DNA from 2 places in the Salmonella sp. A1325 genome. Region 1 is predicted to be linked to the other one. Evidence: predicted binding sites of a transcription regulator. Region 1 holds the regulator's gene; the other holds the start of a gene.
The links. The regulator LexA, encoded in region 1, represses DNA repair genes until DNA is damaged. The targets are predictions, from matches to a motif close to TNCTGTATGTACATACAGNA.

Region 1 (14,830 bases):
CTTTAAGCAGTGTTGCTTTACCTGGAAAACGCATTCGTGCAAAAGCGTAGGCGCAGGTGGTGGAGAGCGCCACGATGCCGATGGCGGTAATACCGGCGATTTTCACCGAGTTCCACAGCCACAGCAGGACCGGGAAGGGAGGCGGTGTTACCCGACCATCCGCATGTTCCACGCTGAAACCCAGCGCCAGCCGCCAGTGTTCCCAGGAGATTTTGTCCGGGATCAGGCTTCCGGTGGCGAAGTTCCCTTCACGTAGCGAGATAGCGATGACCATCAGCAGCGGGAACATAATCGCCGCGATGAAAATCAGCAGCCCCAGGTGCGTGATGAAGAGACGCAGTTTCTGAGATTTGGGTTGGACCATAGCCATTGTTATTATCTCCCTTAATCAAACTTCATACGCGTGGCTTTCAGGTTCACTATTGCCAGCGCGCCTACCAGCAGGAAGATCAGCGTGGCAATGGCCGCCGCCAGACCGAAGTCCTGACCGCCGCCGCCTTCAAAGGCGATACGGTAGGTGTAGCTGACGAGCAGATCGGTATAACCGGCAGGCGTGGTGGTGCCGAGACGGTCTGGCCCGCCGTTGGTCAATAACTGAATCAGTACAAAGTTATTAAAGTTAAAGGCGAAGCTGGCGATCATCAGCGGCGTTAGCGGCTTAATCAGCAGCGGTAAGGTGATCTTAAAGAAATTCTGAAATGGACCTGCGCCGTCCATTGCGGAGGCTTCGTACAGGTCATCCGGAATCGCTTTCAGCAGTCCCATGCACAGGATCATCATGTAGGGATAGCCCAGCCAGGTATTCACGATAATCACCATTGCCCGCGCGGTGTTGGGGTCGCTGAACCAGGCCGGTTTAATGCCAAACAGCGCGCTCAGCATCATATTGATTTCGCCAAAGCTTTGGTTGAATAACCCTTTGAAAATCAAAATTGAAATAAACGACGGTACGGCGTAGGGCAGAATCAGCAGGACGCGGTAGATAGCTTTACCTTTCAGCGCTTCCCACTGTACGAGGCAGGCCAATACCATCCCAACCGCCACGGTTAACACCACAGTGAGGACCGAAAAGACCACGGTCCAGACGAAGATAGCGAAAAAGGGCTTCTGGATCCCTTCGTCGGTAAAGACGCGCGTAAAGTTTTTCGCGCCGATAGTAACGGTATAACCAGGACTGAGTTTTTCATCACCCCAGCTTCCGTCGGCGTTGATCGACTGATAATAACCGCTATCGTTGTTTGGCCGGTATTTTACGCCGCTCTGGTTATTGGTAAGCAGGCCGTCATCAGCCAGTGTGTACAGCGGACGGGTACCGGAAAACTGACGTAGCGAGCTCATAATCACTTTACTTTCATCCGGCAGGACGGCGGTTATCTGGTTCAGTGCCAGACGGTTCTGGGTGATTATCCGCAGATTGGCGCGTTCGCCGCCCGGCAGGGCATCGGTCTCTTTCAGCTGTAATTTCTGTTCGCCGCCGAAGGAAAATGCGTCAGACAGGTAATGTTTGCCCGTTTCTCCGTCGGTGAGGGCCAGTTGCCACTCGTCGCCGGCCGGGTAAAGACCGAAGTTATAGGTTTTTCCTGCCTGATAAGAACGGTCCATCAGCACTTGCTGGGCGCGTTCAAAGGTGAGCTGGTTGGTGCTGCTGTAGTTAGTAAAGGCGATGGCGATGGTGCACACCAGCGGGAATAGCACAAACAGCCCCATGCCGGCGAGGCCAGGGTAAACGTAGCGCCAGGCATAGGTTTTACGATTTGCGAAAATATACAGGCCAGCAGAGCTTAAAATCAGCGTCATGATGGCGAACAGATACTCCCCTTGTACGTACATTAAAACTACAAGGTAACCCACCAGCAGGCCCAGCAGACCAATTACTGACCATTTAAGCTGGTCGCTTTGCCACCAGTGTTTCTTTTTAATGACATCCATGGGGGATTTCCTCTACAGCGTTGAAACTTCCTGGCCGGAGATGTGCCTGATGGCGCTGCGCTTATCAGGCCTACGGTGTGTTGTAGGCCGGATAAGGCATTTATGCCGCCATCCGGCACAGGCTCGCGGCATTACTTAGTGATACGGCTTTGTGCATCTTTCAGCGCGGCATCCACGGTTTGACGGCCGCTGGCGGCGTTGATCACAGCCGTACGTACCGCATACCAGAAGGCGGACATCTGCGGAATATTCGGCATGATCTCGCCTTTCTGGGCGTTATCCATGGTAGCGGCGATACGGGGGTCTTTCGCTAACTGCTCCTGGAAAGATTTCAGCGCCACGGCGCCCAGCGGTTTATCTTTGTTCACCGCTTCCAGACCCTGATCGGTCAGCAGGTAGTTTTCGAGGAACTCTTTTGCCAGCTCTTTATTCGGGCTGGCAGCGTTAATCCCCGCGCTCAGCACACCGACGAACGGTTTCGAGGGTTTACCTTTGAAGGTCGGCAGCAGGGTGACACCGTAGTTGACTTTGCTCTTGTCGATGTTCGACCATGCCCACGGGCCGTTGATGGTCATTGCCGTTTCGCCTTTATTGAAGGCCGCTTCGGCGATGGAGTAATCGGTATCGGCGCTCATATTTTTGTTCTTGATCATATCGATCAGGAAAGTCAGGCCCGCTTTCGCGCCGGCGTTGTCGACGCCAACGTCTTTCACGTCATACTTGCCGTTTTCAAATTTGAACGCGTAACCGCCGTCAGCGGCGATCAAAGGCCAGGTGAAATACGGCTCTTGCAGGTTGAACATTATCGCCGACTTCCCTTTCGCTTTTAGCTCTTTATCCAGCGCCGGGATCTCTTCCCAGGTTTTCGGCGGGTTCGGGACGAGGTCTTTGTTATAAATCAGGGAGAGGGCTTCAACGGCGATGGGGTAGGCGATCAGCTTGCCGTTATAACGTACCGCATCCCAGGTGAACGGATAGAGTTTGTCCTGAAACGCTTTATCCGGAGTGACCTCCGCCAGCAGACCAGACTGCGCGTAGCCGCCAAAACGGTCGTGCGCCCAGAAGATAATGTCAGGACCGTCGCCGGTGGCTGCCACCTGCGGGAATTTCTCTTCCAGCTTATCCGGGTGCTCAACGGTCACTTTAATGCCGGTGTCTTGCTCAAATTTTTTACCGACCTCGGCCAGACCGTTATAGCCCTTGTCGCCGTTGATCCAGATAACCAGTTTACCTTCTTCAATTTTGGCGAGAGCCGGGGCGGAAATCATCATCGTCGTAAGTGCGGATAATGCGAGGATGCCTACGCCAGTTTTAATCTTCATATCTCCCATCCTTTTTGGTGATGTACACAGAGGTGGTTTAACGGTCTCTAGTTTCTTTATACGACAACCTCTTTCCATCCTCCCCGCCCCTACGCCCCACCCCGGCTTTATGTGATCTGTGTTACATAAATGTGAGTAATGCGTGCTGGCGCACATAAAAACACGCCGATTTTTGCGGGCGGCATCACGAAATTCCTTTTCTGTCCGCGCCCGTGGTCTCAGGCGCTGTGTCCTCATCCTCCCGCCTCCTCCCCCATAAAAAAGCCGGGGGGTGGAGGATTTACCCCAGTCAGGGATCGCGCATAGTCAGGCCATCATGAATGTTGCTGTCAATGACAGGTTGTAACGAAGGGAGAAGGGCATGGCGAGCGTACAGCTACGAAATGTAACGAAAGCCTGGGGTGACGTGGTGGTATCGAAAGATATTAACCTCGATATCCATGACGGGGAGTTCGTGGTGTTTGTCGGACCGTCAGGCTGTGGTAAATCGACCTTGCTGCGTATGATCGCCGGGCTTGAAACCATCACCAGTGGCGACCTGTTTATCGGGGAAACCCGTATGAATGATATTCCGCCTGCCGAGCGCGGCGTGGGCATGGTATTCCAGTCTTATGCGCTCTATCCCCATCTCTCCGTTGCAGAAAACATGTCTTTCGGCCTCAAGCTGGCGGGTGCCAAAAAAGAAGTAATGAATCAACGCGTCAACCAGGTGGCGGAAGTGCTGCAACTGGCGCATCTGCTGGAACGTAAGCCAAAAGCGCTTTCCGGCGGGCAGCGTCAGCGCGTAGCGATTGGCCGCACGCTGGTGGCGGAGCCGCGTGTGTTTTTGCTGGATGAACCGCTCTCTAACCTGGATGCCGCGCTGCGCGTGCAGATGCGCATTGAAATTTCTCGCCTGCATAAACGTCTGGGCCGCACGATGATTTACGTCACCCACGATCAGGTCGAAGCGATGACGCTGGCCGACAAAATCGTGGTGCTGGACGCCGGTCGCGTCGCGCAGGTCGGTAAGCCGCTGGAGCTGTACCACTATCCGGCGGACCGCTTTGTCGCGGGCTTCATCGGCTCGCCGAAGATGAACTTCCTGCCGGTGAAAGTGACCGCCACCGCAATTGAACAAGTCCAGGTCGAACTGCCGAATCGCCAGCAAATCTGGTTGCCGGTCGAAAGTCGCGGCGTGCAGGTCGGCGCCAATATGTCTTTAGGCATTCGGCCGGAACACCTGCTGCCGAGCGATATCGCCGATGTCACCCTGGAAGGTGAAGTCCAGGTTGTCGAGCAGTTAGGGCACGAAACACAAATTCATATCCAGATCCCCGCCATCCGTCAAAACCTGGTTTATCGCCAGAATGACGTGGTGTTGGTAGAAGAGGGCGCCACATTCGCTATCGGCCTGCCGCCAGAGCGCTGTCATCTGTTCCGCGAGGATGGCAGCGCATGTCGTCGTCTGCATCAAGAGCCGGGTGTTTAAGGCCTCCATAAAAAAACGAAACGCAAAACCATTCGCAGTTTTAGAAGGTGGCAGCGTTTAAAGAAAAGCAATGATCTCAGGAGATAGAATGATGATTACTCTGCGCAAACTCCCTCTGGCGGTTGCTGTCGCTGCGGGCGTCATGTCCGCTCAGGCAATGGCTGTCGATTTCCACGGTTACGCCCGTTCCGGTATTGGCTGGACGGGAAGCGGCGGCGAACAACAATGTTTCCAGGTGACCGGTGCACAAAGTAAATACCGTCTCGGTAACGAATGTGAAACCTATGCGGAACTGAAACTGGGCCAGGAAGTGTGGAAAGAGGGCGATAAGAGCTTCTATTTCGACACCAACGTCGCCTATTCGGTTAACCAGCAGAACGACTGGGAATCGACCGATCCCGCCTTCCGCGAAGCGAACGTGCAGGGTAAAAACCTGATTGAATGGCTGCCGGGCTCTACCATCTGGGCCGGTAAGCGCTTCTATCAGCGTCATGACGTACACATGATCGACTTCTACTACTGGGATATTTCAGGTCCTGGCGCGGGTATCGAAAATATCGATCTGGGCTTCGGTAAGCTTTCACTGGCGGCGACCCGCTCTACTGAAGCGGGCGGCTCTTACACCTTCAGCAGCCAGAATATTTATGATGAAGTGAAAGATACCGCTAACGACGTCTTTGACGTACGTCTGGCTGGGCTGCAAACAAACCCGGACGGCGTACTGGAGCTGGGCGTTGATTACGGCCGCGCCAATACGACCGATGGTTATAAGCTGGCTGATGGGGCATCGAAAGACGGCTGGATGTTCACCGCCGAACACACGCAAAGCATGTTGAAAGGCTATAACAAGTTTGTCGTGCAATATGCCACCGATGCCATGACCACGCAGGGTAAAGGCCAGGCGCGCGGTTCCGACGGTTCTTCATCTTTCACTGAAGAATTGCCTGATGGAACCAAAATTAATTATGCCAATAAGGTCATCAACAATAATGGCGATATGTGGCGTATTTTGGATCATGGCGCCATCTCGCTTGGTGATAAATGGGATTTGATGTACGTCGGTATGTACCAGAATATCGATTGGGATAATAACCTGGGTACTGAGTGGTGGACCGTGGGCGTACGTCCAATGTACAAGTGGACGCCAATCATGAGTACCCTGCTGGAAGTCGGCTACGACAACGTGAAATCTCAGCAGACCGGCGATCGTAACAATCAATATAAAATTACCCTGGCGCAACAGTGGCAGGCGGGCGACAGCATCTGGTCGCGTCCGGCTATCCGTATTTTCGCCACCTACGCGAAATGGGATGAGAAATGGGGCTATATCAAAGACGGCGATAACATTTCCCGTTATGCCGCAGCGACTAACTCCGGCATTTCCACCAATAGCCGTGGCGATAGCGATGAGTGGACCTTCGGCGCCCAGATGGAAATCTGGTGGTAATACGATGGTCATCTGACGTAACGAGGGGCACAAGCCCCTCTGAAACATCAGGTCTGATGATGCTTGTAAGCCGAATAAGGCGCCAGCCGCCATTCGGCGATATGTTTGGGTTGGCGTGCTATTGCCTGGCTACCGCTGAACCCGCCTTATTGAGGTGAGAATAATGAAAATGAAGAAAAGTCTCGTCGCCCTCTGTTTAACCGCAGGGCTGTTCGCCAGCGTGCCGGGTATCAGCCTGGCGGAAGTGAACTATGTACCGCAAAATACCAGCGCCGCGCCCGCTATTCCTGCTGCCGCGCTACAGCAATTAACCTGGACGCCTGTAGATCAGTCAAAAACGCAGTCTACCCAACTGGCGACTGGCGGCCAGCGCCTTGACGTCGCCGGCATTACCGGCCCGGTCGCCGCTTATAGCGTTCCGGCGAATATCGGCGAGCTGACATTAACTCTGACCAGCGAGGTCAATAAGCAAGCCAGCGTTTTTGCGCCAAACGTGTTGATTCTTGACCAAAATATGACGCCTTCGGCGTTCTTCCCCAGCAGTTACTTTACTTATCAGCAGCCGGGCGTCATGAGCGCAGACCGGCTGGAAGGCGTGATGCGCCTGACGCCTGCGTTGGGGCAGCAGAAACTCTATGTTCTGGTGTTTACGACCGAAAAAGATCTTCAGCAAACCACTACACTGCTCGATCCGGCAAAAGCCTATGCCAAAGGCGTCGGCAACTCTATCCCGGATATTCCCGATCCAGTTGCTCGCCATACCACTGATGGCGTGGTGAAACTGAAGGTGAAAACCAACAGCAGCTCCAGCGTATTGGTCGGGCCGTTGTTTGGCTCGTCCGGTACCGGGCCGGTAACGGTAGGCAATACCGCCGCGCCGGTCGCTGCGCCAGCGCCAGTCGCGCCGAAGAAAAGCGAACCGATGTTGAACGATACGGAAAGCTACTTTAATAAAGCGATTAAGGATGCCGTAGCGAAAGGCGACGTCGATAAAGCGCTGAAACTGCTTGATGAGGCCGAACGTCTGGGATCGACATCTGCCCGTTCCACCTTTATCAGCAGTGTAAAAGGCAAGGGGTAATTGTTTCCCCACAGTGCTGATTTTGCAGCAACTGGTGCGTCTCCTGGCGCACCTTTTTTTATCATTTCATGCGAATTGTTATTTTTTTGTTGCGCAACAGATCACTTAATTGTGATTGCGCCCCCCGTAATGTCTTTTCTGAGATACAATGACTTTAGGTTATGAATCGGAGAGTAAGGCATGTCACACCCTGCGTTAACGCAACTGCGTGCGCTGCGCTATTTTGATGCGATTCCTGCGCTTGAACCCCATTTGCTGGATTGGCTGTTGCTGGAAGATTCTATGACTAAACGTTTTGAGCAACTGGGAAAGCGGGTAAGCGTGACGCTGATTCGGGAAGCGTTTGTCGGCCAAAGCGAGGTCGAGGAAGCGTCAGGTTTACTGCCATCCGAATCCCGTTACTGGTTACGTGAGATACTGCTTTGCGCTGACGGCGAGCCCTGGCTTGCCGGACGTACCGTGGTACCGGAATCCACGCTGTGCGGACCTGAACAGGTCTTACAACATCTGGGTAAAACCCCGCTTGGACGTTATCTATTTACATCATCGACACTGACCCGCGATTTTATTGAAATTGGACGCGATGCAACGCTATGGGGGCGCCGCTCTCGACTGCGGTTGAGCGGAAAGCCACTGTTGCTTACCGAGCTTTTTTTACCTGCATCGCCGCTGTACTGAGAGGAAGATAAAGATGGAGTGGAGTCTGACGCAGAGTAAGCTGCTGGCGTTTCACCGTTTGATGCGTACAGATAAGCCTATTGGCGCGTTGCTGCTGCTCTGGCCGACGCTTTGGGCGCTATGGGTGGCGACGCCGGGTATGCCTCAGCTGTGGATTTTGGCAGTTTTTGTCGCTGGCGTGTGGTTAATGCGCGCGGCGGGCTGCGTGGTGAATGATTACGCCGATCGTAAATTTGACGGACATGTAAAACGTACGGTCAACCGGCCTTTACCCAGCGGCGCCGTGACAGAGAAAGAAGCGCGCAACCTGTTTGTGGTACTGGTGCTGCTGGCGTTTTTGTTGGTGCTGACGCTGAACGCCATGACGATTCTGCTTTCCGTGGCGGCGCTGGCGTTGGCCTGGGTTTATCCCTTTATGAAACGCTACACCCACCTGCCGCAGGTCGTGCTGGGGGCCGCTTTCGGCTGGTCAATCCCCATGGCGTTCGCCGCGGTGAGCGAATCCCTGCCGTTGAGCTGCTGGCTGATGTTCCTCGCCAATATTCTCTGGGCGGTGGCTTACGATACGCAATATGCGATGGTCGACAGAGATGATGATATCAAGATAGGCATTAAATCGACGGCGATCCTGTTTGGTCGTTATGACACATTGATTATCGGGATTCTGCAGCTTGGCGTCATGGCGTTAATGGCGCTGATCGGCTGGTTGAATGGTCTGGGATGGGGATATTACTGGTCTGTGCTGGTGGCGGGCGCGCTGTTTGTCTACCAGCAAAAACTGATTGCGAACCGTGAACGTGAAGCCTGCTTTAAAGCCTTTATGAACAATAACTACGTTGGCCTGGTGCTATTTTTAGGGCTGGCGATGAGTTACTGGCACTTCTGATGTCATGCCGGGCGGACCCGGCCTACAAAGCCAAAATTTTCAATACGTCATATCAGTTGCCCGATAAGCTTACGCCATCGGGCATTTCAGGCACTGGCTTACTCGCCCTGCGTCGCGCTTTCAATCGTCAGACGGACATCAGAGGTAATCAGATCGGCAAGCATCTGATATATCTTCATCGTTTCTGCCGGTTCGGCATCGCCCGTATCACTGATATAACCCTCATCCCGTAGCGTCAACACGAGTGAACTGAACACCGCTTTGTCGAAAAACTCCGGCGCGTTAATACCGTGCAGGACAGACAGACGTTGCGCCACGGTACGGCTTTCTTTCTCCAGCGTACTGCGGTTGATGGACGGATTGGCGCTCAACAGCCAGAACGTAATGGCATAACGCTGTAGCGTTTCACGCGCGCCTGCCGCCAGCAGCTGCAGCGTACGGGAATGCGCCGGGTTGATATGCAGTTCATCATCCTGCAGGGTGATTAGCCCCTGACGCTGCATTTCACTGGCCAGAGCGTCAATGACCGAGGCTAACTCCTCGCGCTCCCAGCGCAGGAACAGCTCCGCTTTTAACATCGGATAGAGCGCTTCAACATGCTGCTGCAACGCATCACGCGAAATGCGACGATGCTGGGTGATAATCGCCGCCATCAGCGAAGGCATAATCAACATATGCGCGATATTGTTACGATAATAGGTCATCAACACCGCCTGCTCGCGCGGCAGGATGATGATATCGCCAATGGTGTCTTTCTCGACCTCAAACTTATTCATCTGCAGCGCGTGAGCGATGAGCTCGCCAGTGCTGGCGGCAGGAACGGTTGAGTCTGTGGAATAAGGGACATTGCGCATCAGATCGAGATAGCAATCAAGCTGCTCGGTGAGCTGCTCGCGGGTGAGCGAGCGCTGACGCGACGCTAACAGTGCGGTACAACACAGGTTCATCGCGTTTGCCGCGCCAGCGTTGTTAATACGCACCATCAGATCGGCGGCGATACTATTTACCGTCGGCGTCAGCCAGGCTGGGCGTATGGCCTCTATAGGGTCGATAGATTCGCGCCACTCCGGCACATGCTGGTTCAGGTACGTCATGAGCGGCATCGGTTCGCCAAAGTTAACGTAGCCCTGACCCAGATTGCGCAGCTTGCTCAAGCCTTTCAGCATCTGCGGCAGACTCTCTTTCTCTTTTGTCGCGCCGCGCAGCTCTTTCGCATAGGTGCCCACTTCCATGACGTGCTCATAGCCGATGTAAATAGGCACTAACGTAATTGGACGGGTACCGCCGCGCAGCATCGCCTGGATAGTCATCGACAGGGTGCCGGTTTTCGGGTCTAACAAACGTCCGGTACGCGAACGTCCTCCTTCGACAAAATACTCAACCGAGTAGCCGCGGCTGAACAGCTCGCCCAGATATTCGCGAAAGACGGTGGAATAGAGTTTATTCCCCTTAAAGGTACGACGAATAAAGAACGCGCCCAGACGACGGAAAATCGGGCCAGCGGGCCAGAAATTAAGGTTAATACCGGCGGCAATGTGCGGCGGAACCAGTCCCTGATGGTACAGCACATAAGAAAGGAGCAAGTAGTCCATATGGCTGCGGTGACAGGGTACATAGACGATTTCATGGCCGTCGTGCGCCAGTTGGCGTACGCGCTCGGCGTTATGCACGTTAATCCCCTGGTAAAGTCGGTTCCAGGTAAACCCCAAAATCCTGTCGGTCAAACGAATCATCTCGTAAGAGAAGTTCGCCGCGATCTCTTCCATCAGCGCAATGGCGTTTTGCTGCGCTTTTTCATGAGAGATTTTCTTACTGCGCGCTTCGTCTTCTACCGCGCGGGCGATCGCTTTCGAGGCCAGCAGTTTGTTAAACAGATCCTGACGGGCGGGCAGGCGTGGGCCAACCGCCGCCAGGCGCTGGCGAGCAAAGTGCATACGCGCCACGCGAGCCAGCTTCTGTGCGATGATTTTATCGGTGCCGTGTTCATCAGCCATGCGACGCAATGAGACGGACGGCGAGAATCGGACAAAGCTATCGCGGCCTAGCCAGGAGATGGCAAAGAATTTCTGTACGCCGTTCAGCATGCGTAAAGGCGGGTTCTCTTCTCCCTTTTCACGACCCGGCGCGCGGCCAAACATCACGGAAACGGGCACCATCTGCACGTCCAAAGCCGGATTACTCCGATGCAGATCGAGATAATCGTGAAAAAGTTTCACCGACTCTTCTTTTGGCGTGTAATAGGTAAAGACACGCGGTCCGCCGTGAATAAATACATAGCGTGGCAGCAGCGCGCCGTCGATCTCCAGCGGCTCCAGCGGATCCGGGAGATCGTGCGCCAGACATTGCGCCCGCAGCGTCAGTAAGTCCGCTTTTGAGTTGTATGGCAAGACATACATAATGGGGCGAGAAGTATCGAGCCCCAATTCCTGGGCGGGTTCCGCCGGAATAGACTTGCTTTTTACCAGTATGCTTAATGGTAAATTCAGTAATTTGTAGTAAATTCGTGGCCAGCCGGACATAAACGATGTAAAGCCTCTGGTTAATAATGCAAATGCGGTGCAAGGATATCAGAAAGTTTAGCGAATTTCTGTTGTATCCCGTCATACTTCGCGCTGCGTTACGGCAGTCCGAATCGTGCAGGGCAACCGTATAATGTCATTGACGTTAATAATGTAAAAAGGTTCTTTTGATGGCCAATAATACCACTGGATTCACCAGAATTATCAAAGCGGCAGGATATTCCTGGAAAGGATTTCGCGCCGCATGGACTCACGAAGCGGCGTTTCGCCAGGAAAGTATCGCGGTATTGCTGGGCGTCATCATCGCCTGCTGGCTGGATGTGGATGCGATTACCCGTGTGTTATTGATAGGTTCCGTTTTACTTATCATGATTGTTGAAATCCTCAACAGCGCTATTGAAGCGGTCGTGGACCGCATCGGTTCTGAATACCATGAGCTTTCCGGCCGTGCGAAAGATATGGGATCGGCTGCGGTGCTACTGTCTATTTTCGTTGCCCTGATGACCTGGGGCATCCTGTTATGGTCACATTTTCGATAAAGGTTCCAAATTTTATAAATCTCTTGTTTTTTGCGCCGTTTGTGGTTCCAAAATCACCTTTAACTGTATATACTCACAGCATGACTGTATATACACCCAGGGGGCGGAATGAAAGCGTTAACGGCCAGGCAACAAGAGGTGTTTGATCTCATCCGGGATCACATCAGCCAGACAGGTATGCCACCGACGCGTGCGGAAATCGCGCAGCGTTTGGGGTTCCGTTCCCCAAACGCGGCGGAAGAACATCTTAAAGCGCTGGCGCGCAAAGGGGTGCTTGAAATCGTTTCCGGCGCATCGCGAGGTATCCGTCTGTTACAGGAAGAAGAGGACGGATTACCGCTTGTCGGGCGTGTCGCGGCGGGTGAACCGCTTCTGGCGCAGCAGCATATTGAAGGCCATTACCAGGTCGATCCTTCGCTGTTCAAACCCAGCGCCGATTTCCTGCTGCGCGTGAGCGGTATGTCGATGAAAGACATCGGTATTATGGATGGGGATTTGCTGGCGGTACATAAAACGCAGGACGTCCGTAATGGCCAGGTGGTTGTCGCTCGCATTGATGATGAAGTGACAGTAAAACGCCTGAAAAAGCAGGGCAATAAAGTGGAGCTGCTGCCGGAAAACAGCGAGTTTACACCGATAGTGGTGGATCTGCGCGAACAAAGCTTTACGATTGAAGGGCTGGCGGTAGGCGTCATTCGCAACGGGGAATGGTTGTAATCTCTTTTTAATCTCCTTGTAAGCCGTCATCCGGCAATCGTGCAGCCTGATGGCGCTGCGCTTATCAGGCCTACGGGAATGCAGTTCCTGAGATGATTAATTTGTAGGCCGGATAAGGCGTTACGTCGCCATCCGGCAATGCGCTCGTTTCGTTTAACTCCTTGTCAGGCTTTTCTCCATGCCGCTTTTTACCTCCTCTGATAAAGCTCTCTGGCGTCTCGCGCTGCCGATGATTTTTTCTAACATCACCGTCCCCTTACTGGGGCTGGTCGATACGGCGGTGATTGGTCATCTGGACAGCCCGGTTTTCCTGGGCGGCGTGGCGGTGGGCGCGACTGCCACCAGCTTTCTTTTCATGCTGCTGCTATTTCTACGTATGAGCACCACCGGACTAACGGCGCAGGCATTTGGCGCCAAAAATCCGCAGGCGTTAGCCCGGGCGCTCATTCAACCGTTATTGCTGGCGCTGGGCACTGGCGTGATGATTGTGCTATTTCGCACGCCGCTTATCGAGCTGGCTTTACATATTGTCGGCGGGAACGACGCTGTCCTGGTGCAGGCGAGACGCTTCCTTGAAATTCGTTGGCTAAGCGCTCCCGCGTCACTGGCGAATCTGGTGCTGCTCGGGTGGCTGTTAGGCGTTCAGTATGCGCGGGCGCCGGTTATCTTGTTGGTCGTGGGCAATATCCTCAACATCGCGCTCGACCTGTGGCTGGTGATGGGACTTCATATGAACGTGCAGGGCGCCGCCCTGGCGACGGTCATCGCAGAATATGCCACGTTACTGATCGGCCTCATGATGGTACGTAAAGTTCTCCATCTCCGCGGTGTGTCGCTGGATATGCTAAAACAGGCCTGGCGCGGCAACGTGCGCCGCCTTTTAGCGCTCAATCGCGATATCATGCTGCGCTCATTGCTCCTTCAGCTTTGTTTTGGCGCAATCACGGTGTCAGGCGCGCGGCTGGGCAGCGATATTATCGCGGTAAATGCAGTCCTGATGACCTTACTCACCTTTACGGCCTATGCGCTGGACGGTTTTGCTTATGCGGTGGAGGCGCACTCCGGTCAGGCTTACGGCGCGCGTGACGGTAGCAAGCTACTGGACGTCTGGCGAGCGGCGTGTCGTCAGTCGGGAATTGTGGCCTTGTTGTTTTCCACAGTCTATGCCCTGGCAGGCGAACATTTTGTCGCGTTACTGACCTCATTGCCGCAAATACAGCTACTGGCGGATCGGTATCTTATCTGGCAGGTGGTATTACCGCTGGTGGGCGTATGGTGCTATCTGCTCGACGGTATGTTTATTGGCGCGACGCGCGCCGCCGAAATGCGCAATAGCATGGCAGTCGCCGCGGGAGGATTTGCGCTGACGCTCTTCGCCCTGCCGGTATTAGGAAATCATGGTTTATGGCTGGCATTAACCGTGTTCCTGGCGCTTCGCGGTCTGTCGTTGAGCCTTATCTGGCGTCGTCACTGGCGCGAGGGTACATGGTTTGCCAGATCGTGACGGTTAAAAATTCTGAATATAAAACCGAAGGCCGAATTCCTGCCTACAATTATTATCACGTCCAGCAGAAATTGCAGAGCATTTGGGCGAATAACACCTGCTATTCCTAACCGAATGATGAGGACAAGATGATGAATAAAGACGAAGCCGGCGGTAACTGGAAACAGTTTAAAGGTAAAATGAAAGAACAATGGGGCAAACTGACCGATGACGATATGACCGTTATCGAAGGTAAACGCGACCAACTGGTAGGTAAAATCCAGGAGCGTTACGGTTACCAGAAAGATCAGGCGGAAAAAGAGGTTGTTGACTGGGAAACCCGTAACAACTATCGCTGGTAATACGTTTTCCCCTACCAGGAGTACATGGATGTGCTTCCCACTGTTTGCTTATGAATGCGGGCGTGCCCCTCTCTACTGCCGCCCGTTTTTCCGTTCAGGCTAACGCGGTTTTTTCTTCACCAGCACCGAGTGATCGTGACCACAGTCGCCCGGATGGCGACACGCTTCTACTTCTACGCACGCAGGGCACAGACCGTGCGCCTCAATAACGTTATGTCGTAGCGCAAATCCCATTTTAGCCGCCAGCGTATGCATGATGTCTTCCACGCCCTCGGCACACTCTTCCTTCACCACGCCACAACGATCGCAGATAAACATGGCCGAGCTGTGCGTCGGCTGGTCGAACAGGTGGCAAACCACATAACTATTGGTGGATTCCACTTTATGGACAAAACC
Region 2 (14,830 bases), on a different contig from region 1:
GCGGCCTCGTCAGGCGTTCGCAGATGTGAAAGCACCCGGCTGCGAATATTTACGCTTTTACCGATATAAAGCGGCAGCGTATCGCTTTCGCTATGAAATATATAGACGCCCGGTAAGGCTGGCGCTTCGCTGAGGAAAGGACGTAAATGTTCTGGATATTCGTAAATGGCCGCCGCTTCAAACTCAAGGCGGGGGGCTGATTGACGCCGTACCACAGTGATCTCCGTTAACTGGTTATTCATCCAGTATAACAGCGGATGGGTGATTAAAAAAGAGGCTGGGAAGAGAGGCGGCCGGATAGACGAGCGATATCCGGCACAACAGTAGAAGTACGCTTACTTTTTCCAAAAGTCGTCGAATACCGTAATCGGTAAACGGCGCTTATGTTCAGTTTTTACATACCAGCCTTCGATAGTTTTAGCGATGGCGGAGTCCAGCGTTTTGCCTTCCAGATAATCGTCAATATTGTCATACGTTACGCCCAGCGCGGCTTCATCAGGCAGTGAAGGGCGGTCGTCTTCCAAATCGGCGGTGGGGACTTTTTTATACAGATGCTCAGGACAGCCCAGCGCTGCGAGAAGCTGTTTGCCCTGGCGTTTGTTAAGGCGATGAAGCGGGTTAATGTCGGTACCGCCATCGCCATATTTGGTGAAGAACCCGGTTATCGCTTCCGCCGCATGGTCGGTGCCCACCACGACGCCGTGAGTCATACCGGCGATGCTATATTGCGCTTTCATTCGCTCACGCGCTTTTTCATTGCCGCGAACAAAATCGCTCAGCTCAATTCCCGCTTCGCGCAGCGCCTGTTCGCTGGCGAGGACGGCGCCTTTAATATTGACGGTGAGTACTCTGTCCGGCTGAATAAAAGCAATGGCGTCCTGGCAATCCTGTTCATCGGCCTGCACGCCATAAGGCAGACGAACGGCGATAAACTGCAGCGCATTATCACCAGTCTCTTCCCGCAATTCGGCGATAGCCATCTGGCTGAGTTTCCCGGCCAGCGTCGAATCCTGCCCGCCGCTGATGCCTAACACCAGTGATTTCAAAAAGGGATAGGTTTTCAGGTACGCTTTAAGAAAATCCACGCTGCGGCGAATTTCTTCTTCAGGGTTGATATGTGGTTTCGCGCCAAGCGCCTGGATTATCTCTTGCTGCAGAGTCATTTAACCCCCTTCGACATTAAAAAAATGAATCTTTACCCTGTTAAAGCTAACCCTTCGCCGCTGAAACGACAAGGTTTGGCGGGCTAAGCGGTGTTTAAAACAACATATCGCCGCGTTAGAGAATTTTCCGAAAGGCTTTTTGTGGCGAGGCGCGGCTTGAAAAATGTTCTGATGTATTCCAGGCTTACATAACACGCTGATAAACAAGAGGACGGAAAATGAACAAGAACGTAGCAGGAATTTTAAGCGCAGCGGCGGTAATGACTATGCTGGCAGGCTGTACGGCTTATGATCGTACAAAAGACCAATTTGTTGAGCCTGTCGTTAAAGATGTTAAAAAAGGAATGAGCAGGGCGCAGGTTGCGCAGATTGCGGGCAAACCGTCATCTGAAGTGAGCATGATTCATGCGCGCGGTACCTGTCAGACCTACATCCTGGGTCAACGTGATGGTAAAGCGGAAACCTACTTTGTTGCGCTGGATGATACTGGGCACGTGATTAACTCCGGCTACCAGACCTGTGCGGAGTACGACACTGACCCACAGGCGCCGAAGCAGTAACAACTGTACATTGCCTGAACATTCAAGGAAACCGGCCTGCGAGCCGGTTTTTTTGCGCCTGCCATAACCTTATTTATTATCGCGAATTATTTACCCGAAATGTGAGGGGGGTCATAACGCTAGGTCAATGAGAGACAATTTAGTGGGTCAAGGAAATACCATCCGGCGGTCCGATCCCGTATACTCATTTCAGCCACCTAAAAAAGTAAATCCGGTTACGCAAGTCGCCCAGAGTATGGATGCAGGTTGAGGCTTGCGGCGTATCTGGTTGACAGATAATCGCACATGAGGAAGGTTTTTATGGAAAAGAAACACATTTATCTGTTTTGTTCTGCGGGCATGTCAACATCGTTACTGGTATCAAAAATGCGCGCTCAGGCTGAAAAATATGAAGTGCCGGTGATTATTGAAGCATTCCCTGAAACCCTGGCCGGTGAAAAAGGCCCGGCAGCGGACGTCGTGTTATTAGGCCCGCAAATTGCTTATATGCTCCCCGAAATTCAGCGTTTATTACCTGGTAAACCGGTAGAAGTCATTGATTCAATGTTGTACGGCAAGGTAGATGGTTTAGGCGTGCTTAAAGCTGCGGTAGCGGCAATTAAAAAAGCCGCCGCGAATTAATTATTTTTTAATTTTTCCCGTCAAAGAGTTATTTCATACACTAACCGCAATATTTTATTGCGGTATTTAAGGGTATTTTTCTATGAGTAACGTTATTGCTTCACTTGAAAAGGTACTCCTTCCTTTTGCTGTAAAAATAGGAAAGCAGCCACACGTTAATGCAATCAAGAACGGCTTTATTCGTTTAATGCCATTAACCCTTGCGGGGGCGATGTTTGTATTAATTAATAACGTTTTCCTGAGCTTTGGGGAGGGGTCGTTTTTTTATTCCATGGGCATTCGGCTTGATGCCTCAACCATTGAAACACTTAATGGATTGAAAGGCATCGGCGGGAACGTCTATAACGGCACATTGGGCATTATGTCGCTCATGGCGCCATTTTTTATCGGCATGGCGCTGGCGGAAGAGCGCAAGGTTGATGCGCTGGCCGCCGGATTGCTTTCCGTGGCGGCATTTATGACCGTAACGCCGTATAGTGTCGGCGAGGCCTATGCCGTAGGCGCTAACTGGCTGGGTGGTGCAAATATTATCTCCGGTATTATTATTGGCCTGGTGGTCGCGGAGATGTTTACATTTATTGTCCGGCGCAACTGGGTGATTAAGCTACCGGACAGCGTACCGGCTTCGGTGTCTCGTTCATTCTCAGCATTAATTCCCGGCTTTATTATTCTCTCTATTATGGGGATTATTTCCTGGGCGCTGTCTAATTACGGTTCTAACTTCCATCAGATTATTATGGACACTATCTCTACGCCGCTGGCATCGCTGGGTAGCGTGGTAGGGTGGGCATATGTCATTTTTGTACCGCTGCTGTGGTTCTTTGGTATTCATGGTTCGCTGGCGCTGACCGCGCTGGACAGCGGCATCATGACGCCCTGGGCGCTGGAAAACATCTCTATTTACCAGCAGTATGGCTCCGTCGATGCGGCACTGGAAGCCGGTAAAACGTTCCATATCTGGGCGAAACCGATGCTGGATTCTTATATCTTCCTCGGTGGTAGCGGCGCAACGCTGGGTCTGATCATCGCTATCTTCCTGGCATCCCGTCGCGCGGACTATCGCCAGGTGGCAAAACTGGCGCTGCCGTCAGGTATCTTCCAGATTAACGAACCCATCCTGTTTGGCCTGCCGATTATTATGAACCCGGTGATGTTTATCCCCTTCATTCTGGTTCAGCCGATTCTGGCGGCGATTACGCTGGTGGCTTACTATTTGGGTATTATTCCGCCGATTACCAATATTGCGCCGTGGACCATGCCAACCGGGTTGGGGGCGTTCTTTAACACCAACGGCAGTGTCGCCGCGTTGCTGGTTGCGCTATTTAACCTGGCGGTCGCTACCCTGATTTATCTCCCCTTCGTGGTGGTGGCTAACAAAGCGCAGAACGCCATCGAGCAGGAAGAAAGCGAAGAAGATATCGCTAACGCACTGAAATTCTAAACTCCGCGCCGGCATGGGATGCCATGCCGGGCTGAATCAGAGGAAAGACTATGTTTGATCTTGAAAATGTTGTAGATAACCAGACAGCGGCTGAGGAACTCGAAGAAGTCGTTATGGGGCTTATCATCAATTCTGGTCAGGCGCGCAGCCTGGCATATGGCGCGCTCAGAAAAGCGAAAGAAGGCGATTTTGAGGCGGCGAAAGCGATGATGGACCAGTCGCGCATAGCGCTCAATGAAGCGCATCTTGTGCAGACAAAACTCATCGAAGGCGATCAGGGCGAAGGCAAAATGAAAGTCAGTCTGGTCCTGGTTCACGCTCAGGATCATTTGATGACCTCAATGCTGGCTCGTGAACTGATCGCTGAGTTGATTGAGCTCCATGAGAAACTGAAATAACAGGGGGCGGATGATGCAGCTACAGGTTAACGCAACGGAAATCAAAACGGTTTATGAGCAGCAGCTCTTCAATGGCAAAAATTTCCATGTGTTTATCTATAACAAGACGGAAAGCGTCACCGGGCTGCATCAGCACGACTACTATGAATTTACCCTGGTATTAACCGGACGTTATTACCAGGAGATTAACGGGAAGCGTGTGCTGCTGGAACGTGGAGATTTTGTTTTTATCCCGGTGGGGTCGAATCACCAAAGTTTCTATGAGTTTGGCGCAACGCGTATTCTGAACGTAGGAATTAGTAAACGTTTTTTTGAACAGCATTATCTTCCGTTACTGCCGTTTTGTTTTGTGGCATCGCAGGTATACAGGGCGAATAGCACCTTCCTTACCTATATTGAAACGGTGATTGCGTCGTTGAATTTTCGCGGCAATGGGCTCGACGAATTTATCGAAGTGGTGACATTTTATATTATAAACCGCTTACGTCATTACCGCGAAGAGCAGGTTTATGATGATATTCCACAATGGCTGAAAGCAACCGTGGAGATAATGCATGATAAAACGCAGTTTGGCGAACATGCGCTGGAAAATATGGTGCGCCTGTCGGCAAAATCCCAGGAGTATCTGACGCGCGCCACCCGACGTTATTACAGCAAAACGCCGATGCAAATCATTAATGAGATTCGCATTAATTTTGCCAAGAAACAGTTGGAAATGACCAACTATTCGGTTACGGATATTGCTTATGAAGCCGGGTATAGCAGTCCAAGTCTGTTTATTAAAACGTTTAAGAAGATGACCTCATTCACGCCGAATAGTTATCGGAAGCGATTGACGGAAATTAATGAGTAACGGTTTACATTGCTCGATTAGTTACATTTCACGCTTGCCCCAATAGCGCGGGGAACGTCACGCTATTTCTTACGAGCGGGCATAGCGTAATACATATCAGTGTCATACACTGAAGGGAGATATTATGAGCCAGAAATTAAAAGTCGTCACTATTGGTGGCGGGAGCAGCTACACCCCTGAATTACTTGAAGGCTTTATTAAACGCTACCATGAATTACCTGTCACCGAATTATGGCTGGTTGACGTTGAAGGCGGGAAAGAGAAGCTGGGCATTATTTATGATCTCTGCCAGCGAATGATTGATAAAGCAGGCGTTCCGCTAAAATTGTATAAAACGCTGGATCGCCGGGAAGCGCTGAAAGACGCTAATTTTGTTACTACCCAGCTACGCGTTGGTCAACTCAAAGCCCGTGAACTGGACGAGCGTATCCCGCTTAGCCACGGCTATCTGGGGCAAGAAACCAACGGCGCTGGCGGTTTATTTAAAGGGTTGCGTACCATTCCGGTTATTTTTGACATCATTAAAGATGTTGAAGAATTATGTCCGAATGCGTGGGTCATTAACTTTACTAATCCGGCGGGGATGGTGACGGAAGCGGTTTATCGTCATACCAACTTTAAAAAGTTCATTGGCGTATGTAATATTCCTGTCGGCATGAAAATGTTTATTCATGACGTGCTGGCGCTGAATGAGAATGACGATCTTTCCATTGACCTGTTTGGTCTAAACCATATGGTCTTTATTAAAGATGTGCTGGTGAATGGCACCTCACGGTTCGCAGAATTACTGGATGGCGTGGCGTCCGGTCAGTTGAAAGCGTCAACCGTAAAAAATATCTTTGATCTGCCGTTTAGTGAAGGATTGATTCGCTCGCTGAACATGCTGCCGTGCTCTTATTTGTTGTATTACTTCAAGCAAAAAGAGATGCTGGCGATTGAAATGGGCGAATATTACAAAGGCGGCGCGCGCGCTCAGGTCGTACAAAAAGTGGAGAAACAACTCTTCGACTTGTACAAAAATCCTGAGCTAAACGTGAAGCCGAAAGAGCTTGAACAACGCGGCGGCGCTTATTATTCCGATGCCGCTTGTGAAGTCATTAACGCTATTTATAATGACAAGCAGACTGAGCATTACGTTAATATTCCACATCATGGGCATGTCGAGAATATCCCGGCGGACTGGGCGGTGGAAATGACCTGCATTCTGGGACGCAATGGCGCGACGCCGCACCCGCGTATCACCCGTTTTGACGAAAAAGTGCTGGGGCTTATCCACACTATTAAAGGATTTGAGGTCACGGCCAGCAATGCGGCGCTGAGCGGAAACTTTAATGATGTGCTGCTGGCGCTTAACCTGAGTCCGCTGGTGCATTCCGACCGCGACGCAGAAGTCCTGGCGCGTGAGCTCATTCTGGCGCATGAAAAATGGCTGCCTAATTTTGCCGCTTGCATCGAAGCGCTTAAAGGTAAGCACCACTGACAGAGGTAGGCTATGGAACGCGTGTTGATTGTGAATGCCGATGATTTTGGCCTGAGTAAAGGGCAAAATTACGGCATTGTTGAAGCATATCGCAACGGCGTTGTGACCTCCACGACGGCGCTGGTCAATGGCGAGGCTATTGACCATGCGGCGCAGCTTAGCCGCGAGCTGCCTGCGCTTGGGGTGGGAATGCATTTTGTTTTGACGTTAGGCAAACCGGTGTCAGAGATGCCGGGCCTGACGCGAGACGGCCTGTTAGGGAAATGGATCTGGCAAATGGCGGAGGAGGATACGCTTCCGCTGGATGAAATTGCGCATGAACTGGCGTGTCAGTATCAGCGTTTCATCGACGTATTTGGCCGCGAGCCAACGCATCTCGACAGTCACCATCATGTGCATATGTTCCCGCAAATTTTCCCCATCGTCGCCCGCTTTGCGGCGCAGCGCGGGATTGCGTTACGTATTGACCGCCAGACGGTGTTGAACGCCGACGATCTGCCGTCGGATTTGCGCAGCACTCAAGGATTTAGTAGTGAATTTTACGGCGAGGAGATCACCGAAGCGTGCTTTTTACGCATTCTGGATGCCTCGGCGCATCGAGGAGAAGCCTCTCTGGAGGTGATGTGTCATCCGGCGTTTGTGGACAACATTATTCGCCAGAGCGCCTATTGTTACCCCCGCTTAACTGAACTGGAGGTGTTGACGTCTGCGTCACTCAAGGCAGCGATTGCGGAACGTGGATATCGTCCTGGCAGTTTTCTTGATATTTAGCTCCTGAGTTTGCGGCGCAAGAATGCGCCGCATTTTTTGCCGTTTATGCAGGAATCGCGTTAATTTTCCCCGCACGCGACCAGACACGGTGTGCCGCCATCAGCGTCAGCAGAGTGTCCATAAAGTGGTGGTCAACGTTATCTGCCTCAACAAGTCCTTCTTCCCCCTGGCTATCAATGTTTAAAAGCGCCTTAAACCGTCGGGCGTCGCCTGCCAGTGCGATGGGCTTCAGATGTTTGTAGGCTTCCAGAAGGTAGTAGCGGGCATCGCCGCAACTCTCGATATCGGCAATATTGCCGCACGGTACTATTACCGCATCGACCGTTAGCGACGGCGCGCCGGCAAAGGTTGCCGCAATCGTTAATGTTGAACCGTCATCAGCCGTTACTTCACCCATCCGTGAATAGAGCAGTTTTGCGTGGACGCCTTTGGCTTTTAAAGCCTGCAAAATGGTCAGCAGATCGGCGGCGTTAACCTTGTCGTTCAGCAGAATAGCGACCACGCGACCTTTAACATCGCCGTCTGGCACCGCATACAGGCTGAGCGCCGGATCTTTTTTCAGACCGTTGACATCAGGAGGCGGGGCAATTTGCGTTTGCTCATGGGTGAGTGCAAAACCGAGATTATGCGCGACGCCCTGAGCCAGCGTGACATCAATATGCGCTAACTGATCGACCACCCGCTCCCGAATATACGCGCGGGCGACTTTACCCAGTTCAAAGCTGAACGCGTCAATAATATGCTGCTGTTCTATCGGCGTCTGACTGAGCCAGAACAGGCGAGGATGCGCGTAATATTCACCGAAAGAGGGGCTGCGTTCGCGGATTTTATTGCCATCCACGCGTTCCTGGTATGATTCGAAGCCGCCGCGTTTTGGCGCTGGCGGCGTTTCGCGCGGCCAGTTGTCATTAATGGAGTTCGGTTCATAGTTCGCCGGATTGGTGTCGATATCCATCCGGTGCATACCGTCACGCTGGAAGTTATGGTAGGGGCAGGTAGGGCGGTTAATCGGAATTTCGTGGAAGTTTGGCCCGCCCAGGCGGCTGATTTGCGTGTCGGTATAAGAGAACAGACGCCCCTGTAACAGCGGATCGTTGGTAAAATCAATGCCGGGAACAATATGTCCTGGATGAAATGCCGCCTGTTCGTTTTCAGCGAAAAAGTTATCCGGATTACGGTTTAACACCATTTTGCCGACGCGTTGTACTGGCACCAACTCTTCCGGAATCAGTTTGGTCGGATCGAGCAGATCAAAATCGAATTTAAATTCATCCTCTTCGGCAATGAGTTGTAGGCCCAGCTCGTATTCCGGGAAATCGCCCGCTTCGATGGCCTCCCACAGATCCCGGCGGTGAAAATCCGGATCGCGACCGGTCAGTTTTTGTGACTCATCCCACACCAGCGAGGCTTTACCTGCCAACGGTTTCCAGTGGAAACGGACAAAGGTCGCTTTCCCTTGTGCATTGATCAGACGGAAGGTGTGAATGCCGAACCCTTCCATCGTCCGATAACTCCGTGGAATACCGCGATCCGACATTGCCCACATGACGTTGTGCAGCGTCTCAGGCTGTAAGGAAACATAGTCCCAGAAGGTGTCGTGCGCGCTCTGTCCTTGCGGAATAGCCCAATGAGGTTCGGGCTTAACGGCGTGCACAAAATCCGGAAACTTATGCGCATCCTGGATAAAAAAGATCGGCGTGTTATTACCGACGAGATCGAAAATTCCCTCTTCGGTATAAAATTTGGTCGCAAAACCGCGGATATCACGTACGGTATCAGCAGACCCCGCGCCGCCCTGTACTGTCGAAAAGCGAACAAAGACCGGGGTAATTTTCTGTGGATCGCACAGAAACGCGGCTTTCGTGATGTCGCTCAGATCCTTATATGGCTGAAAATAGCCGTGCGCTGCAGATCCGCGGGCGTGAACGATCCTCTCCGGGATACGCTCATGGTCAAAGTGGGTAATTTTCTCGCGCAGGATAAAATCTTCCAACAGCGTAGGGCCGCGGCTGCCGGCGCGAAGAGAATTTTGATCGTCGGCGATGCGCACGCCCTGATTGGTGGTCAGCGCATGATTTTCGCTGCCTTTACGAAAGGTGTCGAGGGCGGTGAGCTTATCATTCGCGGTCTCGGGCGCTTTTAAGCTGCCGGGGGCCGTCGGTTGCGCGCCCGGCGGCGTCGGTTCTGGCGTGGGGCGATGTGAACCGTCTGACGGCGCCAGGGAGTCCAGGCCGGGCTGTGATTCACGGGTATCATGCACGGGGGACTGATGGGGGGATTTCTCATTATGCGACATTGAACTCGTCTCCTGCTTTCATCACTGAAATGGGCGTGGTAGTAGTCAAAATCACTCTAACTATAGAACATTTCAGCAATTATGCCGGGGGAGAGCGGAACGGCAGACAGGGTACAACGGGGAAATCGCACGCGCGGAACAGGACGTCGGGGGCGAAGATCGGCTAAAATAGTGTTTTTCTGATTTTTAGCCTTAGAGCCTATCCCAGTAGGCGTTATTGGCGCAGCCAGTTTGGACACGGACAGCGCGCAAAAACCGGAGCGTACACGTAGTACGTGAGGATTTTGAGCACTGCCCAGGACCAAAATGGCAAGTAAAATAGCCCTAATGGGATAGGCTCTTAGCCTCTTTTAGTGAAGCATTAATGATGAAACCTCTTCGCCAGCAAAATCGCCAGATTATTAGCTATATTCCGCGTGTTGAACCCGCGCCGCCGGAACATGCGATAAAAATGGATACGTTTCGCGACGTCTGGATACTGCGCGGTAAATATGTTGCCTTTGTTCTGACGGGGGAGTCATTTCAACGGTCGCCCGCCTTTAGCGTGCCAGAATCGGCGCAGCGTTGGGCGAATCAGGTTCGCCAGGAAAACGAAATCGCTGACTAAGAAAAAAACAAAACGCCGGTACTGGAGACCGGCGTTTTTAGTGACAGACATTTTGAGTTGCCGATCGTCGTGTCTCAGACGATGTGAACGCCCGATAATGTATTATCGATGCGCCAGTTCAGCGTCTTCTTCGCTATCGAGAATGGTTTTATCGGTCTGCTTCAGCCACTGGCTGGTCAGCGTACCCGCGGTCATTGAGCCGCTCACGTTCAGTGCGGTACGGCCCATATCAATCAACGGTTCGACGGAGATTAACAGCGCGACCAGCGTGACCGGTAAGCCCATGGCAGGCAGCACAATCAGCGCGGCGAAGGTCGCGCCGCCGCCAACGCCGGCAACACCCGCCGAACTTACGGTAACGATACCCACCAGCGTGGCTATCCATACGGGGTCTAAGGGGTTGATGCCGACCGTCGGCGCAACCATTACCGCCAACATCGCAGGATAAAGACCGGCACAACCGTTTTGGCCGATGGTCGCGCCAAAAGAGGCAGCAAAGCTGGCGATGGACTCCGGCACGCCCAGGCGGCGGGTTTGCGCTTCGACATTAAGTGGAATGGAGGCGGCGCTGGAGCGGCTGGTAAAGGCAAATGTCAGCACCGGCCACACCTTGCGGAAATATTTCAGCGGGCTAATCCCGTTCACGCCCAATAGTATGCCGTGAACCACAAACATTATCGCCAGACCAAGATATGACGCTACCACGAAGCTTCCAAGCTTAATGATGTCCTGCAGATTAGAGCCGGCAACCACTTTCGTCATCAGCGCCAGTACGCCGTAAGGCGTAAGTTGCATCACCAGACGCACCAGCTTCATTACCCAGCTTTGCAGGGTATCGATAGCAACAAGCACACGCTCGCCTTTTGGCGCATCATCTTTCAGCAGCTTAAGCGCGGCCACGCCCAGGAAGGCGGCGAAAATCACCACGCTGATAATAGACGTAGGATTTGCGCCAGTCAGATCCGCAAACGGATTTTTCGGTACAAAAGACAGCACCAGTTGCGGCACGCTGAGATCGGCCACTTTGCCGACATAGCTCGTCTCAATGGCATTCAGACGCGCGGTTTCCGCGCCGCCCTGAACCAGACCTTCCGCCGTCAGTCCGAACAGATTGGTGACCAGCACGCCCACCAGCGCTGCGATAAGGGTAGTAAACAGCAGCGTGCCGATAGTCAGAAAACTGATTTTCCCCAATTGAGAGGCGTTATGCAGTCGTGCCACGGCGCTTAAAATAGAGGCGAATACCAGCGGCATCACAATCATTTGTAGCAATTGCACATAGCCGTTGCCGACAATATTGAACCACTGAATGGAGTCTTTTAACACCTGACTGTCAGCGCCATAAATGGTGTGCAGGGCCAGACCAAAGACCACGCCCATCACAAGGCCGACAAGCACTTTTTTAGCCAGACTCCACTGTTTATGACGGGCCTGCGCCAGTACAAACAGCAGAATGACGAACACCGCAATGTTCGCAATTAATGGAAAATTCATCCCCGTTCTCCTGATTTTTTTATTATGAAGCGCTGTGTTTTAGCGATTCTGTTCGCGCAAGATTAGCAGAACTGTGAGCTGGCTCTTATATTCAAATGGAATGGTTTATACCAAAAATGACTTTGGCGTTGATTTACTAATCAATCTGGTGATTTATAAAACGATTGAACTGCATTTGCAGGATAGTGATCATCTGCGAAGACCAGCGTATGACGTTGTTTTCCGGCATGGACTGCGGCATCCACACCGCCCAGGCAAACAACGCCATACATAAAAATCGCTCCAGTTGATTGCCTTTGCGCGGCGCCAGAATAGGCAGGCGGAAACGCCAGCGGCACGGCCACAGTAAGGGAACGCCTGCGGGGGTGAGCATATCCGCGACGATATGGCTTAAATAGCCAAGTACCATGCCTTGCAGCGCATCTGCCGGGATAATCCACGTATCCGGTACCTTGAGATAAAAGGTCGCCAGTAGGGCAAAGACCGCCAGCAGACTATGGGTAAACCCCCGGTGACCGAACGCGCGGGCGATCGGTTTCGATACCCATTTCAGGCGCTGACCAAGAAAAGATTTGGGGTGGTCGATATCCGGCAGCAGACAGGTCAAAATAGCCGAAGGAATAATATGCCACCAGTCGCCGTGCGCAAGGACGGGCGTTAACTCGGCATTCTTGGCGAAAACCGCGCTGGCTATAGAAAAAAGAAGATGTCCTTCCGCCGTCATGATAAAACCCATTGAACTGTCAATTCATACAGTATAGGGTTTTTATACAGTAGGCGGAAGTGGTGACGTTGTAACTCTTTGTCTCTGTCAAAGCCGCTTGCCGTCTGGTTCAGCGGCTAATTGCCCGTTGACTTTGTTTCGGAAACATCTTAACCGAGTAGATGCGCCGCCGTCAGCTCTGTCAGCGAGTTAAGTTTGACATTCGCCAGCGCAAAGCGCGGATCATGCTGGTTTTCTTCTGCTGGCACCACAATGGCGCGCATTCGCGCCGCCTTTGCCGCGATTAGACCATTCACCGAATCCTCCAGCGCCACGCAGGTTAATGGATCAACGCCTAATTTGGCCGCACAATCCAGATAGACCTGCGGGTGCGGTTTGCTGTAGGGCAATTTTTCCGCAGAGGCCAGCGCGTCAAAACTGTCGCGCAGCTCAAACATGGTGAGCACTTTTTCCAGCATATGCAGCGGCGATGCCGAGGCAAGCCCCACTAATAGCCCCTGCGCTTTACACAACGCCACGGCCTCACGCACACCCGGTAAAAGAGGGCGCGTCTCTTCGATAAGCGTAATCGCGCGGGCAATAACACGGTTTGTCACTTCCTGGCGATCGGGGCCGTTCCACGGTTGCTGCGCAAACCAGAGATCGACAACCATATCAATGCGTAGCCCAAGCGTGTCTGGCAGCTCATGGCGTCGAGTAATATCTACGCCTAAACTTGCCATTACGTCCAGTTCAGCGCGATCCCAGAGCGGTTCGGAATCGATCAGTAGTCCATCCATATCGAAAATTGCAGCAAGAATTTGACGTGGGGTTGACATCACAACCTCTCCTGTTGAGATTAAAAAATAACGAATTAAGCGTTCATTATGACCATGTTCTTAGTATATCGCCCTTAAAGATCAGGCGAAAACGGGAATCAACAGGTAGACTTAGGCCAAAACGACGCGTCTTTATCAAGGGGAACTCATGACGTATCAACAAGCTGGACGCATTGCAATCCTAAAAAGAGTTGTTGGGTGGGTTATTTTTATTCCGGCACTGCTTTCCACGCTCATCTCAGTCCTTAAATTTATGTATGCGCACAGTGAAAAGCAGGAGGGGATAAATGCGGTAATGCTGGATTTTACCCACGTAATGATAGACATGATGCGCGTGAATACGCCGTTTCTGAATGTTTTTTGGTACAACTCGCCGACGCCGAATTTTCAGGGAAGCCTGAATATCGGTTTCTGGCTCATTTTTATTCTGATTTTTGTCGGGCTGGCGATGCAGGATTCCGGCGCCAGAATGAGCCGCCAGTCACGTTTTTTGCGTGAAGGCGTGGAAGATCAGTTGATCCTGGAAAAAGCAAAAGGCGCGGAAGGGCTAACGCGTGAGCAGATAGAGTCACGTATCGTGGTGCCGCACCATACCATCTTTTTACAGTTTTTCCCGCTCTATATTTTGCCGGTCATTATTATCGTGCTCGGCTACTTTTTCTTTTCCTTGTTAGGCTTCATGTAAACTGAAAAATGCCGGATAGCCCGTATCCGGCATGGGCTGTACCTATACCGCAAGCAGCCGATCCATCGCTTTTTGCGCAGTAGCCAGGTGCTGACCGCCAAACAGCCTTGCCCGATTAAGCAGGGTGTAGAGCTGGTAAATCGGCTGCCTGTCGAGAAAATCCAGCGGTAGCGGCGAAACGGACTGATAGCCGTCATAAATCTGCGGTGGCTGATCGGTATGCAGCGGCAGCATCGCCAGATCGCATTCTCTGTCGCCCCAATAGCAGGCTGGATCGAAGATATAGGGGCCGTCAGGGCCAAGCGCGCAGTTCGCCGACCATAGATCGCCATGCAAAAGAGAAGGCTGCGGTTGATGCGACGCCAGACGTTGCTGAACATGTTCAACAATGGCGTCAATATTACCAAAGGTAATGCCTTTTTCCGCAGCGAGTTCAAGCTGCCAGCCAATGCGCTGTTCGGCGAAAAAAGTCGACCAACGGCGTTGCCAGGTATTCGGCTGCGGCGTGGTAGAGAGCGCGTTATCAAAATCGAGGCCGAATTGAGGTTGGTCGCTCCATTGGTGCAGGCGCGCCAGCTGTTGCCCAAGAATAAACGCATTATGGGCATCCAGCGGGCGGGGCGAGAGGTAGTCCATGACTAAAAAGCTGTAATCCCGATCCGAACCTACCGCCCATACCTTAGGCACAACAACGGTTTTACTGCGGGAGAGCAGCTCCAGCTGATCGGCTTCAGCGGTAAAACCGCGAAGCATTTCTCGTTCATCGCACTTTACGAAAAAATCATGGCCTGCATAACGTAAATGCCATGCGGCATGAACTTCTCCGCCTGGCAGTTCATTACGCAGTTCGATTTCGCCTTCACCGACTTGCTCGCTTAAAAGACGACTGATAGCTTGCCACATAATGTCTCTCCCCACG

Region 2: a site for LexA is predicted at 12,423-12,442, ahead of NAZ64_RS02980 (metal-dependent hydrolase). Genes of this name have one in related genera too.

Annotation. Positions count from the first base shown of each region.
Region 1 covers NZ_JAMLWO010000010.1:147,890-162,719, reverse strand. The annotation lists gene malG (maltose ABC transporter permease MalG) at 1-370, opposite strand, end outside; gene malF (maltose ABC transporter permease MalF) at 385-1,929, opposite strand; partial or broken gene NAZ64_RS18230 (hypothetical protein) at 1,972-2,112, shown strand; gene malE (maltose/maltodextrin ABC transporter substrate-binding protein MalE) at 2,061-3,251, opposite strand; gene malK (maltose/maltodextrin ABC transporter ATP-binding protein MalK) at 3,613-4,722, shown strand; gene NAZ64_RS18215 (maltoporin) at 4,811-6,169, shown strand; gene malM (maltose operon protein MalM) at 6,333-7,250, shown strand; gene ubiC (chorismate lyase) at 7,431-7,928, shown strand; gene ubiA (4-hydroxybenzoate octaprenyltransferase) at 7,942-8,814, shown strand; gene plsB (glycerol-3-phosphate 1-O-acyltransferase PlsB) at 8,913-11,333, opposite strand; gene NAZ64_RS18190 (diacylglycerol kinase) at 11,504-11,872, shown strand; gene lexA (transcriptional repressor LexA) at 11,981-12,589, shown strand; gene dinF (MATE family efflux transporter DinF) at 12,768-14,093, shown strand; gene NAZ64_RS18175 (hypothetical protein) at 14,090-14,203, shown strand; gene NAZ64_RS18170 (CsbD family protein) at 14,225-14,434, shown strand; gene zur (zinc uptake transcriptional repressor Zur) at 14,534-14,830, opposite strand, start outside.
Region 2 covers NZ_JAMLWO010000001.1:569,290-584,119, reverse strand. The annotation lists gene cho (excinuclease Cho) at 1-215, opposite strand, end outside; gene nadE (ammonia-dependent NAD(+) synthetase) at 336-1,163, opposite strand; gene osmE (osmotically-inducible lipoprotein OsmE) at 1,382-1,723, shown strand; gene chbB (PTS N,N'-diacetylchitobiose transporter subunit IIB) at 2,024-2,344, shown strand; gene chbC (PTS N,N'-diacetylchitobiose transporter subunit IIC) at 2,427-3,785, shown strand; gene chbA (PTS N,N'-diacetylchitobiose transporter subunit IIA) at 3,836-4,183, shown strand; gene chbR (transcriptional regulator ChbR) at 4,194-5,036, shown strand; gene NAZ64_RS03005 (6-phospho-beta-glucosidase) at 5,161-6,516, shown strand; gene chbG (chitin disaccharide deacetylase) at 6,529-7,287, shown strand; gene katE (catalase HPII) at 7,331-9,583, opposite strand; gene cedA (cell division activator CedA) at 9,948-10,190, shown strand; gene tcyP (cystine/sulfocysteine:cation symporter) at 10,293-11,684, opposite strand; gene NAZ64_RS02980 (metal-dependent hydrolase) at 11,821-12,420, opposite strand; gene hxpB (hexitol phosphatase HxpB) at 12,558-13,226, opposite strand; gene NAZ64_RS02970 (YniB family protein) at 13,375-13,911, shown strand; gene NAZ64_RS02965 (fructosamine kinase family protein) at 13,954-14,814, opposite strand.